DNA from 4 places in the Halomonas sp. C22 genome. Region 4 is predicted to be linked to each of the others. Evidence: predicted binding sites of a transcription regulator. Region 4 holds the regulator's gene; each other region holds the start of a gene.

What was found. Region 4 encodes FNR, which switches genes on or off when oxygen is low (the NO sensors DNR and NnrR bind a similar motif). Its sites were predicted from a motif close to TTGATNTANATCAA; they were not measured.
Region 1: a site for FNR is predicted at 2,219-2,232, ahead of cyoA (ubiquinol oxidase subunit II). Genes of this name have one in related genera too.
Region 2: a site for FNR is predicted at 3,474-3,487, ahead of FEU76_RS16665 (OmpW/AlkL family protein). Genes of this name have one in related genera too.
Region 3: a site for FNR is predicted at 2,698-2,711, ahead of napE (periplasmic nitrate reductase, NapE protein). Genes of this name have one in related genera too.

Annotation. Positions count from the first base shown of each region.
Region 1 is NZ_VBVC01000003.1:217,433-225,036, reverse strand. It holds gene FEU76_RS07745 (NupC/NupG family nucleoside CNT transporter) at 1-237, opposite strand, end outside; gene FEU76_RS07740 (outer membrane protein OmpK) at 272-1,117, opposite strand; gene FEU76_RS07735 (DeoR/GlpR family DNA-binding transcription regulator) at 1,395-2,162, shown strand; gene cyoA (ubiquinol oxidase subunit II) at 2,441-3,502, shown strand; gene cyoB (cytochrome o ubiquinol oxidase subunit I) at 3,505-5,529, shown strand; gene cyoC (cytochrome o ubiquinol oxidase subunit III) at 5,529-6,140, shown strand; gene cyoD (cytochrome o ubiquinol oxidase subunit IV) at 6,142-6,483, shown strand; gene cyoE (heme o synthase) at 6,441-7,364, shown strand; gene pta (phosphate acetyltransferase) at 7,463-7,604, opposite strand, start outside.
Region 2 is NZ_VBVC01000011.1:49,612-57,215, reverse strand. It holds gene rimK (30S ribosomal protein S6--L-glutamate ligase) at 1-463, opposite strand, end outside; gene FEU76_RS16680 (ATP-dependent zinc protease family protein) at 506-946, opposite strand; gene FEU76_RS16675 (DUF3549 family protein) at 1,005-2,051, opposite strand; gene FEU76_RS16670 (YqcC family protein) at 2,336-2,668, shown strand; gene FEU76_RS16665 (OmpW/AlkL family protein) at 2,768-3,394, opposite strand; gene putP (sodium/proline symporter PutP) at 3,662-5,152, opposite strand; gene putA (bifunctional proline dehydrogenase/L-glutamate gamma-semialdehyde dehydrogenase PutA) at 5,507-7,604, opposite strand, start outside.
Region 3 is NZ_VBVC01000002.1:666,467-674,070, reverse strand. It holds gene FEU76_RS06505 (PA3496 family putative envelope integrity protein) at 1-171, shown strand, start outside; gene FEU76_RS06500 (sodium-dependent transporter) at 266-1,609, opposite strand; gene FEU76_RS06495 (DUF72 domain-containing protein) at 1,765-2,619, opposite strand; gene napE (periplasmic nitrate reductase, NapE protein) at 2,801-2,983, shown strand; gene napF (ferredoxin-type protein NapF) at 3,072-3,587, shown strand; gene FEU76_RS06480 (chaperone NapD) at 3,580-3,867, shown strand; gene napA (nitrate reductase catalytic subunit NapA) at 3,864-6,368, shown strand; gene FEU76_RS06470 (nitrate reductase cytochrome c-type subunit) at 6,389-6,874, shown strand; gene FEU76_RS06465 (NapC/NirT family cytochrome c) at 6,871-7,533, shown strand.
Region 4 is NZ_VBVC01000001.1:146,113-153,716, forward strand. It holds gene FEU76_RS00705 (sodium:solute symporter family protein) at 1-402, opposite strand, end outside; gene FEU76_RS00710 (DUF4212 domain-containing protein) at 409-669, opposite strand; gene FEU76_RS00715 (DUF294 nucleotidyltransferase-like domain-containing protein) at 1,289-3,124, shown strand; gene FEU76_RS00720 (DNA polymerase III subunit epsilon) at 3,151-3,765, shown strand; gene ttcA (tRNA 2-thiocytidine(32) synthetase TtcA) at 3,881-4,792, shown strand; gene fnr (fumarate/nitrate reduction transcriptional regulator Fnr) at 4,779-5,531, opposite strand; gene hemN (oxygen-independent coproporphyrinogen III oxidase) at 5,592-7,016, opposite strand; gene FEU76_RS00740 (sulfite exporter TauE/SafE family protein) at 7,127-7,604, opposite strand, start outside.

The DNA.
Region 1 (7,604 bases), on a different contig from region 4:
GCCAAACAAAAAGCCGATACCGTCATTGGCGTAAACCAGCACCTGGCTGACGCCTGCCGAAATGGCCTGCAGAACGGCCTGGCCAAACGGTACGTAGAGCACGAACGCACCGATACCCGCCTGGATCGCGAAGGCACCCAGCACGGTACGCAGGCGAATCGCCTTGCGGTCATAGGAGAAAACAAGCGCAATGGCCACCAGAGTGACCATGCCAACCAGGCTCATGATGAGGGTCATGGGAGTACCTTCGGAGCGTGAGGAGTGGGAGCGATTACAGCAAGTTTAGCTTGACTGAGTAAATCATCGCGTTCTGATAGGCGTCGGGTGTACCCAGCTTGTTCTCTGAGTAGCGATACTGCACGCCGGTGGTGATCAAGTCAGACGGGTGCCACCAAAGGCTCAATGCGCCGTTGGTCCCCACGCTCCCTGCGGTACCGTTGACGTAGTTCTGGGAAAGGTAGTCGCTGTCGCGACCGAAGGTCTGCTCGTGCCAGTTGGTCACACTGAAGTTCTGGTCCAGCGCGGTGAAGTCATAGCCCGCGACCCAGCCAGCCATGTAGCCGTTCATGCCCGTATAGCCATCACTTTGAACCCTGGCAGCACCGATGAAGGGCTTGAACCACAGGCCGTTGGCGAACGTCGTGCGGTAGCCCAGGCCGAGAATCTGGTCCTGCTCGCGGCCATTGAAGCCGTAGTCGCGGAAGTCATAAACGTGGGCGTAAAGCGACAGCGGGCTGTCACCCAGGTAAATGTGCGAGGTCACTTTGCCTGCGGTACGGAAGTTGTCCTTGCCGCCACTGGCTTCGTCGAACTGGTCGTTGGTCGGGTTCTCGAAATCGAAGAAGCCGTAGAACTCGCCCCAGCTAAAGCCGACGCCGCCTTCGATTTCAACGAACGTGAAGTCGCTCTTGGCGGCATTGCTCGCCGTGCGCGCTTCGGTGCCGTTGGACCAGTCCAGGTAGTTCAGGGAAACGTTGGCAAACGACCAGTGCGGGGTCATTGGGCCACTCGCTGCGTCATTGGCAACGGCCGGGGCTGCGGCCAGCGCACCAGCCAGGAAAACGCCAGCGCCAAGCGTGACGAGCGAAGAAACGTGAGAGGGGGATAAAGCGGTCATGAAAGCCTCAACAAAGGTTGTTACGGTGCCACGAGAGGTGGCATACCGACGTTGTGGGTCGTGCGGGCTGGCGTTGATGTTAAAATTATAACATCGAGTGTTATTTTTTTAACGTTGATTTGCAAGTATTGTCACATCAACGCTGCCAGGGTGTTTCATGCGCCTCATGGCGGCAAACAGAGTGGTAGGGGAGTGGAAATTCGCGGGGCGCTGGCTCAGCATAAGCGTTACCTGAGCGCTGAAACCCGATAACAAGATGAATCACAAGGAGATGCCTGTGAATGACCGGAGTGCCCAGCGCCTGGCCATGCTGCAAGAAGCCCTGGCAGGCGGGGGAACCCTGCACCTGCGCGATGCCGCCGAGCTGTGCGGAGTGTCGGAAATGACCATTCGCCGAGACCTCGCCACACAGCCATCTCCCTTGAGCCTGCTGGGGGGGCGGCTGGTGATGGCCAGCTACCCCGGCGTGACGCCGGTCTACGACCTCACCGAGCAGCAGGCCAGCCACTACCATGTCAAACATCGCCTGTGCCAGCGTGCCGCCAGTTTCATCGACGAAGGCGACACGCTATTCATCGACTGTGGCTCCACGCTGATTCCCTTGCTGAGCCAGCTCAGCCACTTCCGCGAGCTGACCGTGGTGACCTACGCGCTTAACGTGGCCAACACGGTCGCCGCGTTGCCCAACGTGCGGCTGGTGCTGCTGGGGGGGCTGTTTCACGCCTCGTCGCAATCCTTCGGCAGCGACGGCATGCGGGACGCCATCGAACGCCTGGGCATCAACAAGGCGCTGATTTCAGCGGCAGGGGTAGACTGCGAACGTGGAGTGAGCTGTTTTCACTTCCATGAAGTAGCCCCGAAGCAAGCGGCGATTGCTACCGCCATGCAGCGGTTGCTGGTGGTCGATGCCAGCAAGTTCGGCATCGTGCGGCCCGCCTATTTTGCCTCGCTGGCCGATTTCGACGTGGTGATCACCGACGACGAACGCGCCCCTGGCCTGCTGGAAAACCATCCCGCCAGCTCCCTCAGCATCAGCGTTGCCTAAAGCGTTGCTTAACACATTTGGCCGCACCTGGGGTGCGGCAAAGCGCCTCTTTCTGATTGACGGAGATCAATAGAAAATACTTTAGTCTTAATTTATACACGCAACGTGTGGTTAAGACTCGCTACCTACCCCTCCCGGTAGCGCATACCTTTCCCGGAGCACGTCAACCCTCGACGGTTTTGGGAAATGTATGGGGTAATAGTTAGCTTGCTACTTAGCTGGCTAGTTAGCCAGCCAGCAGCAGGCTGTATCAGCCACTCTCTCACGAGACTACACCCATGCAATTACCTACCCTTTGGCGCAGACGAGGCATTCTTGTGCTCGTTGTGCTGTGCCTGCTGTTGGCGGGCTGCAGTTCTGCATTGCTGGACCCAAAGGGGCAGATTGGCGTCGAGCAGCGCTCGCTGATTCTGACCTCCTTTGGGCTGATGCTGATTGTGGTGATCCCGGTGATCGTCATGACGCTGCTGTTTGGCTGGCGTTACCGGCGCAGCAACAGCGTTGCCAAGTACCTGCCTGACTGGGCCCACTCCAATGCCATCGAGGCAGCGGTGTGGAGCGTGCCTTGCGTGATCATCGCCGTTCTCGCCTTTCTTACCTGGAAAACCTCGCACTCCCTTGACCCCCACAAGCCCATCGAAAGCAGCGTAGCGCCCATGGAAATACAGGCGGTGGCGCTGGACTGGAAATGGCTGTTCATCTACCCCGAGCAGGGCATTGCCAGTGTCAATGAAGTGGCTTTCCCGGTGGATACGCCGGTGCGCTTCAGGGTCAGCTCTGGTTCGGTGATGAATGCGTTCTTCATTCCCCACCTGGGTAGCCAGATTTACGCCATGGCGGGCATGGACAACGACGTGCACCTGATCGCCGATGAAGAGGGCGTCTACCCAGGCCGCTCCACCAACTACAGCGGAGCCGGTTTCTCCGGCATGACCTTCGACGCCCACGTGACCTCGCCAGCCGACTTCGATGCCTGGGTGGCCAACGTGCGTGAAGCAGGTCAGACCCTGAGCTACCCCGAGGGCTACAACGCCCTGGCGGCCCCCAGTGAATACCACCCGGTCGAACACTACTCGGCAGTGGCACCCGCCCTGTACGAAACGATTCTGACCAGCTTCCACGGGGGTGGCGAAGGCCACGGCGGCCATGGTGGCCACAGTGACCATGCGGCACATAGCGACGCCCTAGGTGAAGCCCACGACAGCCATGGCGAAAGCGGTGAACTCGAGAGTGCCCAGGTGGCCTCCCATCACGCTGCCTATGGCCACGTTACCAATCAGCACGCTAGCGATGAGCACGCCATGGGCGGCCATCCTGACAGCGTAGAAGCCGGGGGTTGAACATGTTTGGAAAATTGACGCTCGACGCCATTCCGTATCACGAACCGATCATCATGGTCGTGGCGGCGTTCATGGCGATTGGCGGTGCGGCGCTGCTTGGCGCGCTCACCTATTACCGCAAGTGGGGCTGGCTGTGGAACGAGTGGTTCACCTCCGTCGACCACAAGAAGCTCGGTATCATGTATTTTGTGGTGGCCCTGGTCATGCTGCTGCGTGGCTTTGCCGATGCCATCATGATGCGTACCCAACTGGCCATGGCGGCCGGGGGTGCCGCAGGTTATCTCCCTCCTGAACATTACGATCAGATCTTTACCGCCCACGGTGTGATCATGATCTTCTTCGTTGCGATGCCCATGGTCATCGGCCTGATGAACCTGGTGGTGCCACTCCAGATAGGCGCCCGCGACGTGGCTTTTCCGTTTCTCAACAACTTGAGCTTCTGGCTGTTTGCGGTCTCTGCAGTGCTGGTGAACATCTCACTGGTGGTGGGGGAGTTCGCCAAGACCGGCTGGCTCGCGTATGCGCCTTTATCGGGGATAGAGTTCAGCCCTGGGGTGGGGGTCGATTACTGGATATGGGCCTTGCAGATATCCGGGATAGGCACGACGCTCACCGGCATCAACTTCTTCGTCACGATCCTGAAAATGCGCACCAAAGGCATGACCCTGTTCCGCATGCCGATCTTCACCTGGACATCGCTGTGCGCCAATATCCTGATCATTGCCTCGTTCCCCATTCTGACCGCGACCATTGCCCTGCTGACGCTGGATCGCTACTTCGGCATGCACTTCTTCACCAATGACTTTGGCGGCAACATGATGATGTACGTCAACCTCATCTGGGCCTGGGGCCACCCGGAAGTGTACATTCTGATCCTGCCCGCCTTTGGCGTGTTCTCGGAAGTCATCGCGACCTTCGCCCGTAAGCGCCTGTTCGGTTACAAGACCATGGTGTGGGCCACCGTGGCCATCACGCTGCTGTCGTTCATCGTCTGGTTGCACCACTTCTTCACCATGGGCGCCGGGGCCAACGTCAATGCCTTCTTCGGCATCATGACCATGGTCATCGCCATCCCCACCGGGGTGAAAGTGTTCAACTGGCTGTTCACCATCTTCCGTGGCAGCCTGGAGCTGACCTCGCCGGTGCTATGGACCCTGGGGTTCATCATCACCTTTACCCTGGGCGGCATGACCGGCGTGATGCTGGCGCTGCCAGCAGCCAACTTCGTCCTGCACAACAGCCTGTTCGTGATTGCCCACTTCCACAACGTCATCATCGGCGGCGTGGTGTTCGGCATGATGGCGGGCCTGACCTACTGGTTCCCCAAAGCGTTCGGCTTCACGCTGAGCGAAAAGTGGGGCAAGCGCTCGTTCTGGTGCTGGTTCATCGGTTTCTACGTCGCCTTCATGCCGCTTTACGTGCTGAGCTTCTTCGGTGCCGTGCGTCGCATGCAGTCCTACGCCAACCCCGAATGGCAGCCCTGGATGATTCTGGCCTGGGTGGGTGCCGTGATCATCATGATGGGCATTGCCTGTACCGTGATTCAGTTCTGGGTCAGCGTGCGCGACCGCAAGCTCAATGCCGACCTGACCGGCGACCCCTGGGATGGCCGTACGCTGGAGTGGTCCACGTCTTCCCCCGCGCCGTTCTACAACTTTGCCCGTTTGCCGGCAGTGGGCGACATCGACAGCTTCTGGTCGCAAAAACAGCGCAGTAACGAACAGCTCGAAGACGCGCCCTACACCGATATCCACATGCCCCGTAATACGGTGGCAGGCCCAGTGATCAGCCTCTTCGCACTGGTGCTGGGTTTTGCGCTGGTGTGGCACATCTGGTGGCTGGCGGGCGTCGGTGCGCTGGGCGTGGTGGTGAGTTTCCTCGCCCGTGTGTTCAACGATGACATCGACTACTACGTGCCCGCTGCCGAAGTGGAGCGTATCGAGCGTGAACATCAGCGCCGCAAAACCTCGGCACCCAGCAGTGCTGTCGATAGCGAACAAACCAACTATGTGGAGGCGCGAGCGTAATGGCCACGGATACCTTGCATCACGGGGCCACTGCAGAGCCCCACGAACACCACGATGCCGCAGGCACCAAGGTCTTCGGCTTCTGGGTCTACCTGATGAGCGACCTGGTGATCTTCGGGTCACTGTTTGCCACTTATGCCGTGCTCATGAAGGGCACGGCGGCGGGGCCTACGGCTGCCGATATTTTCGAGCTGCCGTTCGTGCTGGTCGAAACCTTTCTGCTGCTGTTCAGCAGTTTCACTTTTGGCATGGGCGTTTTGGCCATGAATGCCGAGCGGGTGGGGCAGGTCAAGGCGTGGCTGGCGGTCACCTTTGCCCTGGGGGCTGCCTTCGTCGGCATGGAAGTGTATGAGTTTCATCACCTGATTCATCAAGGGTATGGGCCAGACCAGAGCGCGTTTCTGTCGTCTTTCTTTACCCTGGTGGGCACCCATGGCCTGCACGTCACGGTGGGGCTGGTATGGATTCTGGTGATGCTGGTGCAGCTTTCCACCAAAGGCCTGACGCCCATGACGCGCCCGCGTATCCTGTGTCTCAGCCTGTTCTGGCACTTCCTGGATATCGTGTGGATCTGTGTGTTCTCGTTCGTCTACCTGATGGGGGTGCTTTGACATGAGCCAATCGTCATCACATTCAGCAGCGCATTCAACGACTTCCCATGGAAGCGTTAAATCGTATGTTGTCGGGCTTCTGCTATCTTTAGTGCTAACCGTGATTCCGTTTGCGGTTGTCATGAGCGGTGCGCTAAGCACCGCCACGACGGTGGTGGTCATCGCTGTAACAGCCGTGCTGCAGATTCTGGTCCAGCTGGTCATGTTTATGCATATGAATACCAAAGCCGACGAGGGGTGGAATCTGATGTCCTTCGTTTTCACACTGACGATACTCGTCCTGGTGGTAGGGGGCTCTTTATGGATCATGCAGCATCTGCATCTCAACATGATGATCGGCTGAACGTGGCACCGAGCCGCTGGCGAGACCTGCTGGCGCTCACCAAGCCGGGCATCATTGGCGGTAACTTGATCGCCACGCTGGGGGGCTATTTTCTGGCCGCCCACGGCACCTTCGATATCGTCACGTTTGCCTCGGTGATGCTGGGCATTGCGCTGGTCATTGCCTCGGGCTGTGCCTGCAACAACGTCATCGACCGGGATATCGATGCACTGATGGCGCGTACGCGCCATCGCCCGCTGGCCAAGGGCCGCATCTCGATCACCCAGGCGCTGGGGATTTCAGCGCTGTTGGGGGTGGCCGGCGTGGTCTGTTTGGCGCTAGGTACTAACGGTTTGACGGTGGCGCTGGCAGTAATCGGTTGGGGCGTGTATGTGGGGGTGTATAGCCTTTATATGAAGCGCCACTCCGAGTACGGCACGCTGGTGGGCAGCCTTTCCGGCGCGATGCCGCCGGTGGTGGGCTACTGCGCGGTCACGGGGCAGTTCGACAGCGGCGCGTTTATGCTGCTAGTGATTTTCTGCTTGTGGCAGATGCCGCACTCCTACGCTATCGCGATTTTCCGCTATGCGGATTACCGTCGCGCCTCCATCCCGGTGCTGCCGGTGGTGCACGGCATTAAGCGGGCCAAGCACCATATTCTGGGCTATATCGTGGCGTTTATTCCTGCGTCACTGGCGCTGGTGCTGGCTAGCCAAGCAGGCGCAGGCTACCTATGTGTAGCGCTGACCATGGGCGGCTACTGGCTTTATCTGGCGCTATGCGGCTACCGGTTAGAGGACGACGTGCGCTGGGCGAAGAAGGTGTTCGGCGTCTCGATTCTGACCATTACCGCCATGAGCTTAGTGATGGTGCTGGAAGCCATGGTGCCCATGTGGGCGTAATACATCCTAACGATTCAACCTGACGCAAAACCTAAAACGCCCCGAACAGTTCACTGTTCGGGGCGTTGCTTTTAGCGCGTATAGCACGCGGCGAGTGGCTAGCTTTCCCGCTGGCTGGCCTGAATCGCGGTGAGGGCGATGGTGTAGACGATGTCATCCACCAGTGCCCCGCGGGACAGGTCGTTCACCGGCTTGTTCAAACCTTGCAGCATCGGGCCCACGCTGACCACTCGGGCGCTA
Region 2 (7,604 bases), on a different contig from region 4:
CGGCCAGTACCACGCCAATGCCTTGGGTGCCTTCCAGCAGCTTGATGACCAGCGGCGCCCCTTTGACCATGGTGATCAGGTCGGGAATGTCGTCTGGCGAGTGGGCAAACCCCGTGATGGGCAGCCCCAGCCCCTTGCGGGAAAGTAGCTGCAGCGAGCGCAGCTTGTCGCGGGAGCGCGTGATAGCGACCGAGTCGTTGATCACGTAGGTGCCCATCATTTCGAACTGGCGCAGCACGGCGCAGCCGTAGAAAGTCACCGAGGCGCCAATGCGGGGAATGACCGCATCGAAGGGCTCGATCTCGGCCCCCTTGTAATGAATCGAGGGGTGATGAGAGGCGATGCTCATGTAACAGCGCAGCGTATCCACGACACGAGCCGTATGGCCGCGCTGCTCGGCGGCTTCGACCAGGCGGCGGGTCGAGTATAAATTGCGGTTACGCGAAAGTAGGGCAATATGCATGCAGGGCTCCGGGCCAAAACAGGAAAGGCGTGTTAAGTATATTCAAGGCTCGCCGTGCAAAAAGGCAGCGCCGGGTGCGACTAACAGACGACGCATGGCGCGCCTGCCCAATAGCATGGGGTGGCGCATATTGCTGCGGTCGGTCAAGGTAAGTTCGACGGGGAAGCTGAGCTGGCCCAGTTCCATCTGTGTGCGAATGACGTAGCGCCATTCGCTGTGCCCATTCGAGCTGGTCACCCGTCTTCTGTCATGTAAATGTAGACGATAACGATGCCCAGGGGTGTCGGGACCCCCGCTATGTGTCACGAAACTGACCCACAGCTGCCCATGGGCGTCTTCTTCCGTCTCGATCTCTTCGGCATGCAGGGCAGAGGTGCGCGCGCCGGTATCGGCCTTGCAGCACAGGTGAAGGCCAAGGTCGGTCAGCGTGACCATTTCACGGCGGCCAATCACGGCCTTGGCCTGATAGGGTAATTCCTTCACGGTTGACTCCTGACATCTAGTTGGAAGAACAGCATGATGACCGTCACCTGTTACGAATTTATGCGCGGCGCGGCATCAGGCCTGCCAGGCGTGCGTGCATGGGTGAACCGACAGGTGCGTCACGCAGGGTCAACATGACAGGCAAGCGTAGCCTGGGAACGAGGGCGATATCACGCACGACGGCTGAGAAATCGGCACGCTCGTCTTCGGCCAGTCGGTTCAGGAACAGCGGCAGGCGTGTCTCGTCTTCCAGCAGTTGCCAGCCGCGCCCGGCCATGGCAGCCATCAGGTCAGGGCCGCAGGCAGCGCTATCCTCAAGCAAGCTCGTGTACCAATCGCCTACCGTGGGTTCTGGTGAGCTGCCGACAGCCCTTACGCAGGCGCACACGGTTTCCACGTCTCCCTCGCTGGCCGCCTGCTCGCCACGCGCCTGAAGCGCTTCCAGCAGGCAGCCTGGCAAAGGCTGGTGCTCGAGGCAGTAGCATAGCGCACGCGTAACGCTGGCGGGCAGGTAAGACAGCCGTTCGGCCAGCGCTCTGGCTGCATCGTCGTCCATGCGCACCGCAAAGTCAGCCAGCCCCTGCACGCCGAGCGCTTGCCAATCGATCGACTGCTGGCCACTCAGATACGCTTCTACCGGTTCCAGATGCTGGCTGGCAGGTAGCCCCAGGTGCAGTGTGGCACGGGCATTGAGCATGGCCTGAAAGGTGACGTCGGGCGTGAAGGCCAGCGGGTTGTCCTTCATCAGGTCGTCTACGCCAGCGCTGGCGTCAGCTGACAATGTCTGCTCTGACGCCAGGGCATTACGCCCCAGAGTTTCCAGCAAGCGATTGATGAAGCCATCCCGCTGTGCAGGCGAGAGCATGCCCTGCTCGTCCAAGGGCAGGGCGAGGAACCAAATAGCCGGTTCAGGCATCGCACCCAGCCGAAACACGATGCCCAGACGCGCCTGACCCAGCCAGGGCTCGGGCCAGGCGTGTTCGGCCTGCTCGAAGCCGCGCAGGGTATCCCGCGAGCAGGGCACCACACGACGCCCCATATGGTAGAGCGTCACGTCGGCACCGCTGCGGATAAAGAACTCGTCGAGGGTAGTAATTGGTTGCATGACATCCTTCCGCATTTCAAGCGTGCACTCTACCTTGATGCTCGGTCACTGTCAGCCGTAACCATTGATAAAACCATACCTTATCGTCGAAGTGGTCAAAAAGTGAACAACATTCCCCAGGCCCCGTGGGAGTAGCCGTTGCGACACCTTTCCATAGTTTATCCACAGTCTCTTGCAGGTTTTCTGTGAATCTGTGCATAAACGCGTTGGCCATGCCTCTCGGTGGCAAGTTACACACAGAGTTGGGATAATCACGCCGACCATTCCTTATGAGTAGACTGTTTATGAGCGTCCATCAACAGCTTCAAACCGCGCTTCTCGAGCTTGAAGCCGCGATGAAAGCCGCCAACCTATGGCGAACCCCCCTTCCAGAGGCGAGTGCGTTTGCCAGTCAGGAGCCCTTTTGTGTGGATACCATGTCGCTGCCCCAGTGGGTGCGCTATGTGTTCGTGTCCCGGTTGACCGCGCTGGTAGAAGCTCAGGCGACCCTGCCCGCCAAATGTGAGGTAGCGCCCGCCATGGCCGCTTATCTGATGCAGGAAAAAGTGCGCGCCAGCGACCAGGTGCTGGTGATTCGCGCCATGGAAAGAGTCGACCAACTGGTGACAGACAACTGAACAGGTGGCCGTCAGCGCGGTGCTGTCGTGCTTCTCAACCGAACAGGCCCGGAGCTAATGCCCCGGGCCTGTTCGGTTTGATGGGTAGCTCCGTATCTTTTAGAAGCGGTAGCTGAGACCCGCCATGACCACGATGGGGTCGATTTCGACGGTGCCCGCTGCGGCGCCGTTCACCGTGGCGTCCGTATCGATGTCCAGGTACCAGGCGGCGGCGTTGAGCGCCCAGTTGTCGTCGATCAGCAGGTCGATACCCAATTGGCCTGCCAGACCCCAGGAGTCGTCCAGATCCAACTCACCAATCGCCAGCTGTTCGTCCGAGAAGCGCGTGTAGTTGATACCAGCGCCAATGTAGGGCTGAACCCGTGCCTGGGTGCCGCCCAGCGGGTAATACTGCAGCGTCAGGGTGGGTGGCAGGTGCTTGGTCGAGGCAAGGTTCTCGCCGTTCAGGGCAATGTCGTGCTTGAAGGGCAGTGCGGCCAGCAGTTCGACGCCCACCTTATCGTGAAAGCGATAGCCCAGCGTAAAGGCGAAGTCGGTCTTGTCCTGAACGTCCACCGCCAGTGCGCCGTTGGCCAAGGCGCCGTTGTCGTTTTTGGGTGTCACTTGTGCCACGCCCACGCGGGTAAAGAAGTCACCTGCGCCGTAGGCAAAGGCCTGGCTGCTGGCGGCCAGCGTTGCAGCGGCCATGCTGGCAGCGATGAGAAGAGAGGGTTTGAACGGGCGCATAATGTTGCTCCTGACCATGATGAGGGTGAGTGGTTCGCGATCCATGGCGCCACTATAACCAGCCAGAAGCGGTGCGTTATTGACCTGAGGCAAAGAGCGGTGCGCAAGCGGCCAACAATGCAAGAGACCTCCTGCAAGGCGGGGCCTTGACGAGGAGGTCTCGGATGACTGCTTGCCGATGCTCACCGCCTTCCGAAGCAGGCGGTGAGGGTGGCATGCTGGCCAAGAGCCGTGGCTAAAAATCGTCGCCAGGCGTAATGGTCAGGATCAGCGTTCGATGTGCTGGTACTCACCGGCATCGGCGGTCATGTTGCTGACGACCAGGATGGCGATGAAGGAGGCGATGAATCCGGGAATGATTTCGTAGACACCCGGGCCGCCCATGAAGGAGCCGCTCCAGCCCAGCGAAATCCAGATCATCACGGTGGCGGCACCGACGATCATGCCGGCCAATGCGCCTGCACCGTTGGTGCGCGGCCACATCAGCGCGAGGATGATCAGCGGACCAAAGGCAGCGCCAAAGCCTGCCCAGGCGTTACTGACCAGCCCCAGCACCTGCGAGTCTTCATTGGAAGCAATGATGGCGGCCACGATACCCACCAGCACGACGCACACACGGCCCACCGCCACGCACTGCTGCTCGGTGGCATTCTTGTGCAGGAACAGGCGGTAGAAGTCTTCCGTCAGCGAAGAGGAGGACACCAGCAGCTGGCTGGAGATGGTACTCATGATAGCTGCCAGCAGCGCCGCGTAGAGGAAGCCGGTGATCAGCGGGTGGAAGAGCAGATTGGCCAGCACGATGAAGATGGTTTCAGGATCCTGGATGTCCATGCCGTTACGCACTGCGAAGGCGCGACCCGCCAAGCCCAGCGACACGGCACCGATCAGCGAGACCAGCATCCAGCCCATACCGATGTTACGCGCTACAGGCACGTCTTCTTGTGAGCGAATGGCCATGAAGCGCACGATGATATGCGGCTGACCAAAATAGCCCAGGCCCCAGGTCACCGCCGACAGCCAGCCTACGAACGTCAGCCCCGTGGTCCAGGAGAGCAGCGTGGGATCGACACTGTTGAGCGTCTCCGACGCCTGTGAGAAACCACCGCCGCCGTCACCGAACAGCACCACCGCAGGCATGATGATCAAGGCCAGCATCATGATGCAGCCCTGCACGAAGTCGGTCATGCTCACGGCCAGGAAGCCGCCTACCACGGTATAGATCAGCACCACGCCGAGGGTAATGATGACGCCCATGGCGTAATTGCTCATGTCGCCAAAGTTGTACACTCCGGTGAAGGCCGTTTCGAACAGCTTGCCACCGGCTACCAGGCCCGAGGCGGTATACACGGCAAAGAAGATCACGATCACGATGGCCGACACGGTGCGCAGTGCCAGGGCACGAGTCGGGAATCGGTTGGCCAGAAACGCCGGAATGGTAATCGCGTTGCCGTAATGAATGGTCTGCTCGCGCAGACGAGGCGCGACCAGTATCCAGTTGAGCAGTGCGCCCACCAGCAGGCCAATGCCGATCCAGGCAGAGCCCAGCCCAGACACGAACATGGCCCCGGGCAAGCCCAGCAGCAGCCAGCCGCTCATATCGGAGGCCCCTGCCGAGAGTGCCGCGACCTGCGGGCTGAGAGTACGGCCCCCCAACATGTAATCTTCCGAGGAAGAGGTCGCTTTGCGCATGGCATAGATGCCGATGGCGATCATGAGCGCAAAATATCCAAGCAAGCTAATCCAAACACCAGTAGCCATAACACTTCTCCAGTTCGTCAGAACGGAGTCAGGTCACCTACGAAAGCCCGCGCGTGCTGGCCGCTCTTTCGTACATTCCTGACTCCGACAGCGTCAGCGCCTTGGCGGTGCGTGGCCAAGGCACGTTGATCTTGTTGTTAATTTCCCTGCCGGTTCGGCGTGGCCAGTGGCTGGCCACGGCTCGAGCCGTCAAGCAGGGCGCCGGAAAGGGTATGGCGGAGTATCGATGTCGAGTTCCCTGTGCCTGGTGCACGGCCTGGGAGGGCCGTGGCAGCGCAGGCAGTCACGCTATTATTGTCAACCATGAGACGGATCCTTTTCAGGAGTTCAGGTTAGTTTATGTCGATGAGCGTTCTACTCATCCCCTAGCGCCAATAGAGACGCGTTGCCACCCAGGGCGGCGGTGTTGTTGGTGATCGTCTTCTCAGTCACGAAGCGCTGCAGGTAATGCGGGCCACCCGCTTTGGGGCCGGTGCCCGAAAGGCCCTGACCGCCGAATGGCTGCACGCCGACCACTGCGCCGATGATATTACGGTTGATGTACACATTGCCTACTCGAATTTTCTGCGCTATTTCAGCGGCAAAGGATTCGTTACGGCTATGCACGCCAAACGTCAGGCCATATCCCCGTCCGTTGATGTCGTTGATCACCTTGTCGATCTCGCGGGCCTTGTAACGCACGATGTGCAGCACGGGGCCAAACTGCTCGCGGGTCAGCGCATCGATGCTGTCGATGGTAAAGGCGACCGGGGCCACGAAAGTGCCGTGCTGAGTATGCTCGGCGGTCATCGGGGTTTCGGCGACCAGCCGGTTTTCGCCCTTGAGCTTGTCGATATGTGCCAGCAGCCCTTTGCGCGCGTCCTCATCGATGACCGGGCCCACGTCGGTGCCCAAATCGCGCGGATCACCGATCCGCAGTTCGCTCATGGCGCCCTTGAGGATCTCGATGACGCGGTCGGCCACGTCATCCTGCAGGTAAAGCACACGCAGGGCAGAACAGCGCTGCCCGGCGCTCTGGAACGCTGACTGGATCGTGTCCATGACCACCTGCTCGGGCAGGGCGGTGGAATCCACGATCATGGCGTTCATGCCGCCGGTTTCCGCGATCAGGGTTGGCAGCGGCGCGTTTTCGCGGGCGGCCAGGGCGCGGTTGATGATCTGAGCCGTATCGGTGCCGCCGGTGAACACCACGCCGGTGATGCGCGGGTCGGAGGTCAGCACGCTACCCACGGTGGGGCCGTCGCCCGGCAGCAGCTGCACTACATCGCGGGGCATGCCCGCTTCGTAAAGCAGCTCGATGACGCGATGCGCGACGATGGAGGTCTGCTCGGCGGGTTTGGCCAGCACGGTGTTGCCTGCCACGGCGGCTGCGACGATCTGACCGCAAAAAATGGCCACTGGGAAGTTCCAGGGGCTGATGGCGGCAAACACGCCCTTGCCGCCCATGGATAGCCGGTTCGATTCACCGGTGGGGCCAGGCAGCTCGATGGGCTCGCCGAACGACTCTTCGGCGCGCATGGCGTAATAGCGGCAGAAATCCACGGCCTCCTTGATCTCGTCCACGCCGTCGGTGAGCAGCTTGCCACCCTCCCGGGAGCAGAGCGTCATCAGCTCGGCCATGTGCTCTTCCATCAGGTCGCCCAGGCGGCGAACGATGGCCGCGCGCTCGGCAACCGGCGTGGCATCCCAGCGCGGGAACGCTTCCCAGGCAGCGTCCAGTGCCTTGGCCGCCTGCTCCTTGCTGGTCCACTGCACGCTGCCCACGGTCTGGCGACGATCAAAGGGCGATGTCACGCGATGGGTATTGCCCGCATCTTCGGCCACGTCGAACGCCAGCAGTGGCCGGGTGGGGTACTGCTTGTCCATGAACGTGGCCATCTTCTCCATCAGCGGATAGTACTGGCTGCGGATATTGAGGTTGACGCCACGAGAGTTGCGGCGTTTCGCACCGTAGATGTCCTTGGGCAGCGGAATCCGCTTGTTGTAGAAGCTCTTCTGCTGGCGCAGGGTTTCGATGGGGTGCTTGCAGAGCGACTCCACCGGCACTTCGGGGTCGACGATCTGGTGCACGAACGAAGAGTTGGCGCCGTTTTCCAGCAGACGGCGCACCAGGTAGGGCAGCAAGTCCTTGTGGGCGCCCACCGGGGCGTAAATGCGGCAGTAGGTGCCTTTGGGGGCCCGGGCCAGGGCGGCGTCATACAGCGCTTCGCCCATGCCGTGCAGGCGCTGGAATTCGAACGGGCGGCTGTCTTGGTTGGCCAGCTCCAGAATCGTGGTCACGGTGTGCGCGTTGTGGGTGGCGAACTGCGGGAAGATGCGCCCGCGGGTGTCGTCGGAGAGCAGGAACTGGGCGCAAGCCAGGTAGGCCACATCGGTACATGCTTTGCGCGTGTAGACCGGGTAGCCATCGACCCCCAGCTGCTGCGACTCCTTGATCTCGCTGTCCCAGTAG
Region 3 (7,604 bases), on a different contig from region 4:
ATATTCATGAGTATGGAGGTCGATGAGCATGCCCAACGTCGGCGCAGCGCCGCCCAACGTAGCCTGAGAGCGCGTCGGGGCATCGAGCTGCACCGGGAATTCCAGAAGCTGTCACGGGATATCGCTCCCTTGCCAGACGATGACGACCCGCAAGAGAGCGAACTGCACTAGCCAGCCGAAGAAGAGGCTGGTGAAGGAAGGCGAGAAAGCGTTACGCCACGGTAACGCCTTCTCTATTGGGTAAGCTTGCCGACCCAGCGGCGAGTTAGAACAGGCCTGCCAGAAAAACCACCGTGACCCCGATGGGGGCGACGTATTTGGCCAGCAGGTTCCACAGGCTGTAGTCGTAGACATCCAGCCTCAGCTCCTTGCGCGCTTCTTCTTTATCCAGGCAGAAGGCGAAGAACACAATCGCACCCAGGCCGGTCAATGGCAGCAGGATCTTGCTGGTGAAGGTATCCAGCAGGTCGAAGATGTTCAGCCCAAAGAACAGCACGTCTGCCCATACGTTGAACGACAGCAGCGCCGCGACACCCAGAGCCCATACCGCCACGCCGCTGACCAGTGTGGCCACGATACGTGACATCGACGTGCGCTCTTCGAGAGTTTCCACCACCGGTTCCAGCAGTGAAATGGCCGACGTCAGGGCGGCAAAGGTCAGCAGCAGGAAGAACATCAGGCCCAGAATGGTGCCGCCGGTCATGTTGCCAAACGCCAGGGGCAGGGTGACAAAGATCAGGCCGGGGCCTTCGCCGGCACTCAGGCCGTTGGCAAAGACGATGGGGAAGATGGCCAGGCCCGCCAGCAGGGCGATGGCGGTATCCAGCAGGATGACCGTCCGTGCGGTGCTGATCAGGTTGACGTCTTCGCCCAGATACGACCCGTAGGCCATCATGATCCCCATGCCCAGCGACAGCGTGAAGAATGCCTGGCCCATGGCCGCCAGTACGACACCGCCATCGAGAGCATCCCAGTCAGGGCTGAACATGAAGCTCAGGGCTTCACCAAAGTAGCCGCTGGCCATGCCGTATCCCACCAGCACCAGCATCAACACCACCAGAGCAGGCATCATGGTGCGCGCTGCGCTTTCCAGGCCTTTGGTGACCCCGCGTGCCACGATACCGACGACCAATACCATGAACGCCGTATGCCACAGCAGCAGGGCCGAGGGGCTGCCCAGCATGCCGCTGAAGATGTCGCCAATGCTGTCGGCATCCAGACCGTTGAAGCTACCGAGCACCGAGCCCAGCGTATAGTTCAGCGACCAGCCGCCGATGACGCTGTAGAACGAGAGAATCAGAAAGGCAGCCAAGACGCCGCTGACCCCCACCAGCGCCCACGCTTTCGAGCGGCCGTGGTTGGCGGCCAGTTCGGCCATGGTGTTGATGGGGTTCTTCTGGCCGCGACGGCCAATCATCCACTCGGCGACCAGAATGGGCAGGCCGACCAGTGCGACGCAGGCCAGGTAGACCAGTACGAAGGCGGCGCCACCGCTGTCGCCCACCATGTACGAGAAACGCCAGATATTGCCCAGGCCAACGGCGGAACCCGCAGCCGCCAGCACGAAGCCCATGCGTGACGACCACTGTGCATGTGCAAGTTTTGCCATAAATCACCTATGTGAAGTTCGATTGTAATGAGTCGTTGTCGGCGCACTGCACCGATTTTCGGAAATAGAAAGATTGCCAGCGTGCTTTTCCGAAAGAACGCGCAATTTATCCGATCATAGGGGGGCTTGCCAGTCAGCTCGTCTAAAAAGAGGCCTTAGAATAGCTGGCTCTGCTTTTCGTCAGCAAAAGGCTCGAGAGCCGGTAGTGAAATGCGCCGTTGGAGGGCGTGGTACAGGTGTCGAGCCATCTCTGGCGACGCTCGGTTATCGGCTGTATGCACAAATAAGAAAGGGCTTTTCCCCTGACTTATCCACAGGGCGAGGCGGTCTACCCACGGCTCGAAGTAGCGAGTATTGATGGCTTTGTCAATATGGCCAATGAAGCGAATGATCGGTTGCTCTGCCGTGGAAAGCACGTGTAGCGGGAGTTTCGGCTTTTCCTGCTGAGCGTGAGCGAGACCTGCATGGCCATTGGCAGGGGTCGAGAACACGGGGCGCACATCGAGCATCACACGGTTGGCGCCATAAGTTATCAACAATTGGTTGAAGGCTTTCTCCTCCTCACCCTTGTGGAAAAAAACAGGGTGGCGCACCTCCACGGCGCAGGGCAGATGCGCTGGCCAGTGGGCGAGCAATGCTTCGAGTTTAGGTAACTCTGAGGGGCCGAAATCACGCGGTAGTTGGACCATGGTTGGACCAAGCCGGTCATGGAGCGGCGTCAGTGCCTCTATAAACTCCCAGGCAGACGCTAAACTGCCGAGGCGCTGGTCATGCGTCACGCTCGCCGGCAGTTTGAAGCAAAAGCGAAAGTGCGCTGGGGCTTGGCGGGCCCAAGCAGCGATGGTGTCGGATTTGGGTGCACCGCTGTAAAACGTCGTATTGCCCTCGACGCTGGAAAACACTGCCGCGTAGTCGCTCAGCAGGTCGGTTTTGGCCTGGCGCGGGTAGAGGCTGCCCTGCCAATCCTGATTGGCCCACATGGGCAAGCCAACATAAAGCGGAAGCGTCATAAGGGGTGAATCTGCATAAGGAAGGCCTTCGTGGGTATTAAGTTAGTACCAAACGATATAGTGACGAACTTGGAAAAATTGATCTAGATCAAGTGACAAATCAGGCTTAGTTGCTACGCTCTAAATATAACTATTTTAATACACATCTACAGCGGTGTGTTCTTCCCCTGTGGAGTTATCTATGTCAAAAAAATCTCATCCAATAATAGAAGAGGAAGCGCCCCTCAAGCGTCAAGAACGAGGGCTTTTTCTGTTTATTGTCGTGTTGCTCTTTCCCATTTTGGCCGTAGCGGTGGTGGGGGGCTATGGCTTTTTGGTGTGGATGTATCAAATGTTTGCAGGCCCCCCTGGCCCGCCGCTATAGCAGTGTCACAAGCTTCTATCTGATCACTTTAAAGGTGTTAACCGCTGCTAAATAAAGCGGTTAACATTCTTTTAACGCAGGAATGCTCATGACGCGCACGGATAACAATAATAATCGGCGCAATCTTTTTCGCCGCTTGTCAGGGCGTGATGATGTGCGTCGGCCGCCCTGGAGCAGAGCTTCCTTTCTCGACCTGTGCACCGGCTGCAACGCCTGTATTGATGCGTGCCCGGAAGGCATTTTGAGCCGCGGTGGCGGTGGCTACCCTGAACTTAGCTTTGCCCAAGAGGGCTGCTCGCTGTGTGGTGATTGCGCCACGGTATGCGAGCCACAGGCGATACAGCCAGCCGATAGCATTAGCGAAGCCTTTCCTTGGCACGCCGAAGTGCAGCCGCACTGCTTGGCACTGGCCGGCATTCATTGCCAAAGCTGCCAGGACGCCTGTGAATGGAGCGCAATCCGCTTTCCGCTGAAACCCGGTGGCCGGCCGCCGCAACCCGATATTCATCTAGAAAGCTGCACCGGCTGCGGTGCCTGCTACTCCGCCTGCCCTAATCAGGCGATTTCACTATTAACAAAAGAAAAAGATACCGCTTATGTCTGATCAACTGCTGCACATTATTAGCTTTATCGTTCATGTGCGGCCCGACGCGCTGACACAGACGACGGCGTGGATTACCCAAAATACCGTTGGGGAAGTAAGGGGAGAAGACGCGGCCGGAAAGCTTGTGGTGGTCGCTGAACATACCGACGAACAACAGCTATTGGCTTTAATGGATCACGTACGCGAGCAGCCTGGCGTTATTGACGCTGCGTTTGTTTATCACGAAGTTGTCGATGCCCAGGCTGCAGATGAGCCGCACGTACAGGAGGGGGAACAATGAAACTAACACGCCGAGAATTTGTAAAGGCGAATGCCGCGGCGGTGGCTGCTGCCACGGCAGGGATGTCGATTCCCGCAGGTGCCAGCAATCTCATTACCCATGCGGATATGAACCGCCTGCAGTGGGATAAAGCCCCGTGCCGCTTTTGCGGCACCGGCTGCAGCGTCATGGTAGGCACCTATGAAGGCCAAATCGTGGCGACCCACGGCGACAACCAGTCCGAAGTTAACCGGGGGCTTAACTGCGTTAAAGGCTACTTTCTTTCCAAAATTCTTTACGGAGAGGATCGCTTAACCCAGCCGCTGCTGCGTAAGCGAAACGGCCAATACGCGAAAGATGGCGATTTCGAGCCGGTCTCCTGGGATGAAGCGCTCGACCTTATGGCGGAAAAAATCACCAGCGCCATTCGTGAACATGGCCCAGAGAGCGTCGCGCTGTTTGGCTCTGGCCAGTGGACGATCTGGGAAGGCTACGCGGCCAGCAAGCTATTTAAAGCCGGGCTGCGCTCGAACAATATCGACCCCAACGCCCGCCACTGTATGGCCTCAGCGGTGTATGGTTTTATGCGCACTTTCGGCTCGGATGAGCCCATGGGCGTGTATGACGATATCGAACACGCGGATGCCTTTGTGCTGTGGGGCTCTAACATGGCCGAAATGCACCCGGTGCTCTGGACCCGCGTTACCGACCGGCGGCTTTCCTTCCCAGACACAAAGGTCGCCGTGCTGTCGACCTTCGAGCATCGCAGCTTTGAGTTGGCCGATATACCCATGGTCATGTCGCCTCATGCGGATATCGTGATCCTTAACTACATCGCCAACCATATTATTCAGACCGGCCGGGTAAACCAGTCATTTGTTGATAAGCATGTCAACTTTGCCCGGGGTGCTGATGACATCGGCTACGGCCTGCGCGACGAGCACCCGCTGCAACAGGCAGCGGAGAACGCCGATGATGCCAACAGCTGGACGGACATGAGCTTTGAAGCGTTCGCGGACTATGTCGCGCCCTACACCTTAGAGCGGGCAGCGCGGGAATCCGGCGTCTCTGAAAACCATCTTGAGGCGCTGGCAGAACTGTATGCCGACCCCGATAAAAAGGTGATGACCTTCTGGACCATGGGGGTTAATCAGCATACCCGCGGGGTGTGGGTTAATAACCTGATTTATAACCTCCACCTGCTGACCGGCAAAATTTCCGAGCCGGGTAACAGTCCTTTCTCGCTCACCGGGCAGCCTTCTGCCTGCGGCACGGCGCGGGAAGTGGGTACCTTCGCCCACCGCCTGCCCGCCGACCGCGTGGTTACTAATCCTGACCATCGCCGCGATGCGGAGAAAATCTGGAAGCTGCCCGAAGGCACCATTCCTTCATGGGTGGGCTTTGATGCAGTGGCCCAAAGCCGCCGCCTTAAAGACGGTGACATCAAGGTTTACTGGACCCAGGTGACGAATAATATGCAGGCGGGTGCCAACGTCATGCAGGAAATTCTGCCCGGCTGGCGTAACCCTGAAGCCTTTGTGGTGGTCTCCGACATCTACCCCACCGTTTCAGCCCAGTCGGCGGATTTGATTTTGCCTGCAGCGTCCTGGGTGGAAAAAGAAGGGGCTTTTGGTAACTCCGAGCGGCGCACCCAGTTTTTCCATCAGCTGGTCAATGCCCCTGGCGAAGCGCGTTCAGACTTATGGCAGACCGTGGCGCTTTCCCAGCGCATCCGCGTGGCTGACGTATGGCCCGAGGAGTTGTTGGCAGCCGCCCCAGAGATGCGCGACAAAACCCTGTTTGATTTACTGTTCGCCAATGGCCAGGTTGACCAGTTCCCCACCTCCGACATGGAAGAGGGCTACGCCAACGCCGAGGCAGACGATTTCGGCTTCTATATCCAAAAAGGGTTGTTTGAAGAGTACGCCCGCTTTGGCCGCGGCAAAGGCAAGGATTTGGATAACTTTGATGCGTACCACGCCAGCCGTGGCAAGCGCTGGCCGGTGGTGGATGGCCAGGAAACCCTATGGCGCTACCGAGAGGGGCTTGACCCCTATGTAGAGCCAGGCAGCGGCTGGCAGTTCTACGGTAAGCCCGACAATCGCGCGTTAATTTTCGCCGTACCGGCCGAGCCACCCCCCGAGGCACCTGACGCCGACTTCCCTTATTGGCTCTGCACCGGGCGCGTGTTGGAGCATTGGCACACCGGCTCCATGACCCGCCGCGTGCCAGAGCTGCACCGGGCAGTGCCTGCCGCGCTGTTGTATATGCACCCAGAAGATGCCCGAGCCGAAGGGTTCCGGCGGGGAAGCGAGGTTAAAGTGGCCAGCCGGCGTGGCGATGTGAACCTGCGGGTAGAAACCCGAGGGCGGGTTAAGCCGCCCCGCGGCTTGGTGTACGTGCCCTTTTTTGATGCCTCCTACTTGATCAATAAGGTCACGCTGGATGCAACTGATCCCATTTCCAAACAGACCGATTTCAAGAAGTGCGCGGTGCGCCTTGATCTCGTCAATCTGGCGTAAACAGACTAAGGAGAACAATCATGAAATGGCTTTTTCCTCTCTGTTTATTCATGGCTTTGCTGGGAAGCACGGTCAGTGCAGATGAAACACGCGATGCCTCGGCTCCGGATGGCTTACGCCCTGGTGGCACCATTAGCCAGACTCAGCCCGCAGCGCCTATCGCCGGCGAGCCGCGTGATAGCGGCCGTGAAGTGCGCAATTACCCAGAGCAACCGCCGGTGATTCCGCACTCAATTCGCGATTATCAAGTCGATATGCGCGTTAACCAGTGCTTAAACTGCCATAGCCGTGAACAGGCCGTCAGCGCGGGCGCGCCTATGGTGAGCATTACCCACTTTATGGATCGCCATAAGCAGGTGTTGGCCGCCGTATCGCCGGACCGTTACTTCTGCACCCAGTGCCACGTGCCTAAAACCGATGCCGAACCGCTGGTTCCCAATCGCTTTCAGTCCGTGGAAGAGGTAATGACCGAGGCGCTACGTGAGCGCCAGGAGGGTGGGCAATGAAACGCTTTTTCACCCGCTACTGGCGTATTTTAAGCCGCCCGAGTGTTCACTACAGCCTAGGGTTTTTAACCCTAGGCGGTTTTATCGCCGGCATTATCTTCTGGGGCGGTTTTAACACGGCCATGGAAGTAACCAACACCGAGCAGTTTTGCACCTCCTGCCATGAAATGGAGCGCAACCCGATGCAGGAGCTCAAAACCACCATTCACTACTCCAACCGTTCTGGAGTGCGGGCGACCTGCTCAGATTGCCACGTTCCCCACAGCTGGACGCATAAAGTGGCGCGCAAAATGGAGGCCTCTAAAGAAGTATGGGGCTGGGTGTTTGGCTCTATTCGCACCGAAGAGCAGTTTGAGGCAAAGCGCCGCCAGCTTGCCGAACGTGAATGGTCGCGGCTACAGGCCAATGACTCGCTAGAGTGCCGTAACTGCCACGAATTTGACTCGATGGATTTTACCCAGCAAAGCACGCGTGCCGCCCGTGCCCACTCCACCAACCTTGCTTCGGGTGAGTCGACCTGTATCGATTGCCACAAAGGCATCGCCCACGAGCTGCCGGATATGAGCCCCCGTATAGGTGCCGCCACGTTAGGCATGTCTGATATCGTTTCCTGGGCTGCGCATTTAGAGCTAGAAAGCGGTGTCTACGCCGAGCAGTAGCGGCTTTTTACCCAGCGCCAGCACGCCTCGCTTGAACGGGCGCTGGCGCAGTGCGCGGGTTAAGTGATAGA
Region 4 (7,604 bases):
GCCGATGACGTAGGTCACCGATGCGATGATCAGACACGCCACCGCCACCACGCGGGCGGTACGGCTGTAGAAGCGCTCACCGATGAAGTCCGGCACGGTAAACTTGCCGAACTTGCGCAGGTAAGGTGCCAGCAGCATCGCCAGAATAACGAAGCCGCCTGTCCAGCCCATCAGGAAGGTGGAGTTGGCGTAGCCGCCCGAGGCAATCAGGCCCGCCATGGAGATGAACGACGCGGCAGACATCCAGTCGGCAGCCGTGGCCATACCGTTGGTAATGGGGTGAACGCCGCCCCCCGCCACGTAGAAGTCTTTGGTAGACCCGGCCCGTGCCCATATCGCAATGCCGATATAGAGCGCGAACGACGCGCCTACGAACAAAAGGTTAATGGCAAATTGGCTCATGCTTGCTTACTCCCCCAGGCCAAATTTCTTGTCGAGCTGATTCATTCTCCAGGCATAGAAGAAGATCAGGCCGATAAAGGTGAGAATGGAGCCTTGCTGAGCGAACCAGAAACCCAGGTCCGTTCCGCCAACGGAAATGCTGGCCAGCAGGGGGCGGAACAGGATGGCGCATCCGTAAGAGACGAAGGCCCAGACGAACATGCACCCGAAGATCAGGCGTACGTTGGCCTTCCAGTACTCAGCAGCATTGGTCTTGTCGTCTGCCATTGTGTTGCTCTCCAGTTGTGATTTTTAGGGTTGGAAAGTGAACTCAAGATAGCGTGTGATCCATCAGGGCAACGCAGACAAGAGATACCGACGGTGGTGGACTCATTGAATGGCGTTACCAGGCACGTCACCTTATTGTTGTTAAGCCGTCAGCGTTGAGGTGTTCTCGAGTTGTTGTCAGCGGCTCTGGGTACATGGCTAGGGTGGTGTGCTTTAACCCTGTATGACTCGCTAATAATACTGGGCAATAAATGCAAAAAATAAATCCCAGACTTTGGTATCACGCCCCGTGGGCGGCTTTGTCTGGTCTGGATTTTTTTTTATATCTTGCTGTTTTTTAGAGAATAAGCGATCTTTTTCGCAGGGTGAGGCATGACGATGGGACAATGGTCTATAGCTCTGGCTAAACCAATGTTTGCTACCTTGGTAAAAGTGACCAAAGAGCTTTAAAGAAGAAATGGAAAAGCGCGACTTTAGTCGCTAAACCAAGGTCGTTAAGACGTTAGCTTTATAGCGTAAAGTAGCAGGTTGCAAAGCAGGTCAAAGAGAGTGACAGGTCAACAATAATCACAAAAGCCATTGCGTGGCGCGATACAAGGCGCTTGATCGAGGTTGCTACATGGTAGAAGTAGAGCTGTCTCAACTGCCATTTACCCTGCTGGACGAGGATGGCCGAGATCACGTGCGTCGGGGCATGGACCTGGCGTTTTTCGAGCGTGACGAAATCATTCTGGAAATGGGCCAGCCGGGCGTTTCGGTGTTCTTGATCCACAAGGGCGAAGTGGCCGAGCTGGATCCGACGCTGCCTGCCGCCAGCGCCCGTATCGGTCACTATACGGCGGGCGACCTGTTCGGCGCGATCAGCATTTTGAATGGCAAGAGCCGCTACCGTTTTCAGGCTGAAGACGAATGTCTGTGTTATGTCATGCCCAAGGCGCTGTTCAGCCAGCTGTGCCGACACTACCCGGCGTTCGAGCAGTTTTTCAAGCAGTCGCTGTCTCACAAGGCGCGCCTGTTGACCGAGAAGCGTGCCGATGGGGGAGTCACCATGGCGGGGTTCATGCTGGCCCGCGTCAGCGAGTGCATGCGTCAACCGCTGATGATGGATGCCCAGGCGTCCATTCAACAGGCCGTCCGACAGTTGAATGAAAGTCATGCCGACAGCCTGCTGGTGGCCACCGAACGCGGCCCAGGCATGGTCACCAAAACGGATTTGCTCAACGGTCTGGTCCTCGATAGCACTTCATTGGACACCCCGGTGGCTGCGTTGGCCAACCTTGCACTCGTCACTGTGGCCCCCGGGCAATATCTGTTCGAAGCCTTGATCACCATGACCCGCCATCAAGTATCACGCGTCGTGGTGATGGAGGAGGGCAGGGTGCAAGGGGTCGTAGAGCTGACGGACGTACTGGGGTTCTTCTCCAGCCGTAGCTATGTGGTCAGCTTGCAAGTGGAGCAAGCCGATAGCTTGCCTACCCTGGCATCGGCCAGTCAGCGCACGCCCGAGCTGGTCAAGGCGCTCATGGCCCAGGGCGTCAAGCTGCGTTTTGCCATGGACCTGCTGGCCGCGTTGAATGGCCGCATCATGAGCAAGGCGTGGGCCTTGACCGTACCCGAGCAGTATCACCCGCAAAGCTGCCTGATGGTCATGGGCAGCGAGGGCCGTGGCGAGCAGATTCTCAAGACCGACCAGGACAACGGGTTGATTCTGGCCGACGACTGCCAGTGGCCGGACGTGGCCGAGTGCATGAACACCCTGTCAGAGACGCTGGTGCAGCTGGGCTACCCGCCGTGCCCTGGCAACATCATGGTGTGTAACCCTGAGTGGGTGGGCACGGTGTCGACGTGGGAGTCGAACATCGCCAGGTGGGTGTCGGCCCGGGATGGCGACAGCCTGATGAAGCTGGCCATTTTGCTGGATGCTCACGGCGTCGCGGGCAACCCCGCGCTGCTGGACCGTGTGCGTGAGGCGCTGTTTGCGCGCTGTTCCCATGATGAGCTGCTGCTCTCCTATTTCGCCCGCGCAGCGCTGCGTTTCTCGACGCCGTTGACGCTGTTTGGCTCGCTGAAAAAGCCCCAGCACGGCATCGATATCAAGAAAGGCGGCATTTTTCCGATTGTTCATGGGGTGCGCACCATGGCGCTGGAGCGGCGCATCAAGGCGACCTCTACGCTGGATCGGCTCGATGCGCTGGCCGCCGACGGCCGCCTGGACCGCCGCTTTGCCGACGACCTGGGTGAGGCGCTGGCGCTGTTTACCGAATTGCGTCTTAAGCAGCAGTTGCAGGAGCTGAAAAGCGCGGGCGCCCGCGATGCCGATACCGGCAAGCGCACCAACCGAGTCGTGGTTCAGGAACTATCGTCGCTGGAGCGCGACCTGCTGCGCGAGGCGCTGCACATCGTCAAGGACTTCAAGCAGCGGCTGTCCCATCGTTATCATCTGGAGTATTCGTGAGTGGAATGCGGCTATTGGATAGGCACGTGGGTCTCTTGAGCGGCTCACTGAGAACGTTGGTGCAGCGTGAAAGCGATCGACGGCGGTTCGCGGATACGCCGCATGGCTGGCTGTTTCAGCCCTATATGGGCGAAGAAGCGGTGGCGCTGGCGTGCCGTGAAAGCCAGGCTCGCCCGGGCGAGCTGCGCATGGCCGCTGTCGTATTGACGCCGCGCCGGGTGTTGACCAGCCATGCCTGGAGCGACACGCTGACCATGAAAGGCGAATACATGCCTTATCGTCAGGAGCGAGACGACGCACCTGCTTCGTCAGTTGACTCGGGAGACCGGGTCGAAGCGTTGGCGGAGTTCATCGGCAATCGGCCAGTGGTGGGGTGGCAGCTGGATACCTTGCTGGCGCCGCTTGGTCGGATGTTCAAAGCCACGCTGGGGTTTGGGCTACCCAATGCCCAAGTCGATCTGGCTAGGCTGCACGCTCGTCAGCTACGCCGCTTGCATCCCCAGGCAGAGGTCGGCCCGAGCATCAACGAAGCGCTGTCATGCTGGTCTTTGCCGCTGGCCTGGCCCTCGGTGCAAAGCGAGGCCACGGCGGCGGCGCTGCTCTATCAGCGCCTGCAGAGTGAGCGCCTTTTCACGGTGTGAGCCGACGCGCTGCCGCTCGGTGTGGCCAGAGGCCGACGATGGGTTTGTATTGGGTCGCGCCTGCGAGTCTTGTAGAATAGCCGCTGCTCCTTCACCCATCGGCAGTACAACGACCATGTTATCACCTGACTTTTTCGACCCCTCCTCGGCGACGCGTGCCACCAATGCGGCGTCTGAACAGCAGCCTGAACTTCAGGATGCCAAACAGAAGCGCGAATTCAACAAGTTGCAGAAGCGTCTTCGTCGTGAAGTGGGCAACGCCATCATCGATTACAACATGATCGATGAGGGTGATCGGGTCATGGTATGCCTGTCGGGTGGCAAGGACAGCTACACCATGCTGGAAATCCTGCGCAATCTGCAGCGCAATGCGCCGGTCAATTTTTCCCTGGTGGCAGTCAATCTCGACCAGAAACAGCCGGGCTTTCCCGAGCACGTGTTGCCCCGTTACCTTGATAAGCTGGGTGTGGAGTACCACATTCTGGAGCGGGATACCTATTCGGTGGTGAAGGAGAAAACCCCGGAAGGCAAGACCACCTGCGCGCTCTGCTCGCGGCTGCGTCGCGGGTCACTTTACGGGTTTGCCGAGGAGATCGGCGCCAACAAGATTGCCCTGGGCCACCACCGGGAAGATATCCTCGAGACGCTGTTTCTCAACATGTTCTTTGGCGGGACCTTGAAGGCCATGCCGCCCAAGCTGCTGTCCGACGACGGCAAGAACATCGTGATCCGCCCCCTGGCCTACTGCAAGGAAGCGGACATTGCCGAATTCTCACGGCTGATGGAGTTTCCGATCATTCCCTGCAACCTGTGCGGGTCGCAGCCCAACATGCAGCGTCAGATCGTCAAGGACATGCTGGCCGAATGGGACAAGAAGCACCCGGGGCGGCTGGAGAGCATGTTCAAGGCCGTCACCAATGTGGCGCCTTCCCAATTGGCCGACCGGGCGCTGTTCGACTTCGTCGGGCTGGAAGCCAAACAGGCGGCGCTGATGGAAGGGCGGATTCAGGCGTTCAACGTGAGCTGATTGCCTGCTCCTCCTCTTCGGCCAGGGTGATGAGCCGCTGCAGGTCGAGAATATTGACCTCTCGGCCCGAGACGGCCACCACGTTCTGCTGCTGAAAGCGGCTCAGGATACGGCTGACGGTTTCGACGGCCAGCCCCAGGTAGTTCCCCATGTCGGCGCGAGACATGGAGAGCCGGAAGCTGTAGGGCGAGTAGCCGCGTCGCCGGAAGCGATCAGAGAGGGTAATCAGGAAGCTGGCCAGCCGCTGGTCGGCGGTTTTGCGCGATAGCAGGCGCATCATGCGCCGATCATCACGCAGCTCCTTGCTCATGCTGCGGTAAAGCTGGCCGCGCAGCTCCGGCAGCTCTTCCGATAGGGTGTCCAGGCGGTCGAAAGGAATCTCGCACACTGCGGTGGTTTCCAGGGCGATCACGCTGCCGGGATACTGCTCTTCATCGATACCATCCAACCCCACCAGCTCGCTGGGCAGATAGAAGTTGGTCAACTGATCGTTGCCGTTGCCTTCGCTGGTCACCTGTTTCAGGCTGCCGGAACGTACCGCATAGACGCTGGTGAACGCATCGCCCTGGCGAAACAGCGGTTCGCCCTTCTTGAGCGGTGCGCGGCGGCGGATGATGGCGTCGAACTGGCTCATATCCTCCAGCTCCAGGGCGAGCGGTAGGCACAGCGAGCTGAGGCTGCAGGTCTGGCAGCGCGCCCCTTGCAGCAGTGAACGCCGTTGGCTGGCAGGATATGGCATGTTGTTCTCCCTTTTCATTAGCCATCATAGGGTCAGGGGATGGATGTCTCAAGGTGCCGTTTATACGATCTTCGAGTAGCGTTGCGATGACTGGCTTTGCAGGCGCGCATCGAACGCCATGGCCAGGTGGCGAATCAGCAGCCGCCCGGTCGGTGTTGCCCGCAGGCGGTTCCCTTCGCGCTGCAGCAGGCCATCCCGCTCGGCGGGCTGCAGGCGCTCCAGCGCGCTGGCGAAGTAGACGGGAGGATCGATGTGCCAACGTTGGCCAACGCTGGCCAGGTCAATTTCCATATCGCACATCAGGCGCTCGATGACGTCTCTCCGTATTAGGTCGTCCTTATTTAAACGTACTCCTTTGACGGTTGCCAGCCGACCTTCATCCAATGCCGCTTCATACGCGGCCAGCTGGGTGGGGTTCTGGGCATACAGATCATCGATACGGGAAATGGCCGAAACGCCCAGGCCAATCAGGTCGCACTGGGCGTGGCTGGAGTAGCCCTGGAAGTTACGCTGCAGAGTGCCCTGGCGCTGTGCCTGGGCGAGGCTGTCGTCCGGGCGGGCAAAGTGGTCCATGCCGATATGCACGTAGCCTGCCTGAGTGAGCATCTCGATGGTGGTGCGCAGGATCGCCAACTTCTCGTCGGCGCTGGGCAGGTCTGTCTCGCTGATGCGCCGCTGGGGGGCAAAGCGGCTGGGCATGTGGGCGTAATTGAACACCGACAAGCGGGCCGGGTTGAGGTCGATGACCTGGCCAAGCGTGTCGGCAAAGCTCTGCTCGGTCTGAAACGGTAGCCCGTAAATCAGATCCAGATTGAGGGAGCGAAAGCCCAGCCGATGTGCTTCGTCCATCAGGGTTTCGGTCATGACCTTGGGCTGCACGCGGTTGATGGCCGCCTGTACCCTAGGGTTCAGGTCCTGGACGCCTAGACTGAGGCGATTGAAACCCAGCGACTGCAGGTGGCGCAGGGTAAAGACATCTGCTTCACGGGGGTCGATCTCGATGGCGTAATCGCGGTCAGGAGCGTTGGAGAGCCCAAACCTCGCGTCCAACCTGTCTACCAGGTCGCTCATTTGCGCCAGGGTCAGGAATGTCGGTGTGCCACCGCCCCAGTGCAGCTGCTGCACGGGCCGCCGAGTATCCAGATGGCGCGAGGTCAGCACCATTTCACGATCGAGGCGCGATAGGTAGGGTTCGGCCAGCTGGGTGTTCTTGGTGGCGATCTTGTTGCAGGCGCAGTAAAAGCAGATCTTGCGGCAAAAGGGCACGTGCACGTACAGGGAGAGCGGCCGTTGGCTGGCATTGCTGCGCGCCAGGGCTTCAGTGACGTCGTCGGCACCGATGCCTGCGTCAAAGGAGAGTGCTGTGGGGTAGGACGTATAGCGTGGGCCGCTGGTATCGTAACGGCGCAGCAGGGCCTCGTCCCAGGCAGGGGTCTCGGCCGCTGCGAGGTGAGGAGTTGCGGTGGCAGCAGAGGCAAGGGGCATGAAGAGACGCTCCGTGGTAACAGGGCAAAGTAGCCAGGTGGTGGGCCACCGGCCGGCATATGCCTGCATGCTAAGGCATCGAAGCGGGCAAAGCGTTGAGCTATATCAAGCTATGAGTGATGCGCCGTCGGCAGCAGCGACCAAAGTTGCCACAGGGCAAAGCCGATGATGGTCAAGGCAGCCACGGTGCGCGTGGCGGGGTGGCGAATGAGGTGGCCCATCTGGCGAGCCGCCAGGCCGGTGGCCAGCAGCGCGGGCAGCGTGCCCAGTCCGAAGGCGCCCATCAGCAAAGCGCCTTGCAGCGGGTCGGCCGTGGCCAGGCTCCAGGCTAGCATGGAGTACACCAGCCCACAGGGTAGCCAGCCCCAGATGGCGCCCAGGGCAAACGCCTGGGGCAGGTGCACGACGGGCATCAACCGTCGGCCCAGAGGTTCGAGATAGCGCCACAGGTAGCGCCCGGCGGCCTCGACTCGGAGCAGGCCTTTCCACCAGTTGGCGATGTACAGCGCCATCAGAATCAGCATGACCGCCGCCACCACCTGCAAGCCCACTCGGGCGGCCGGGGAGAGCGAGACCAGCGTGCCCAGC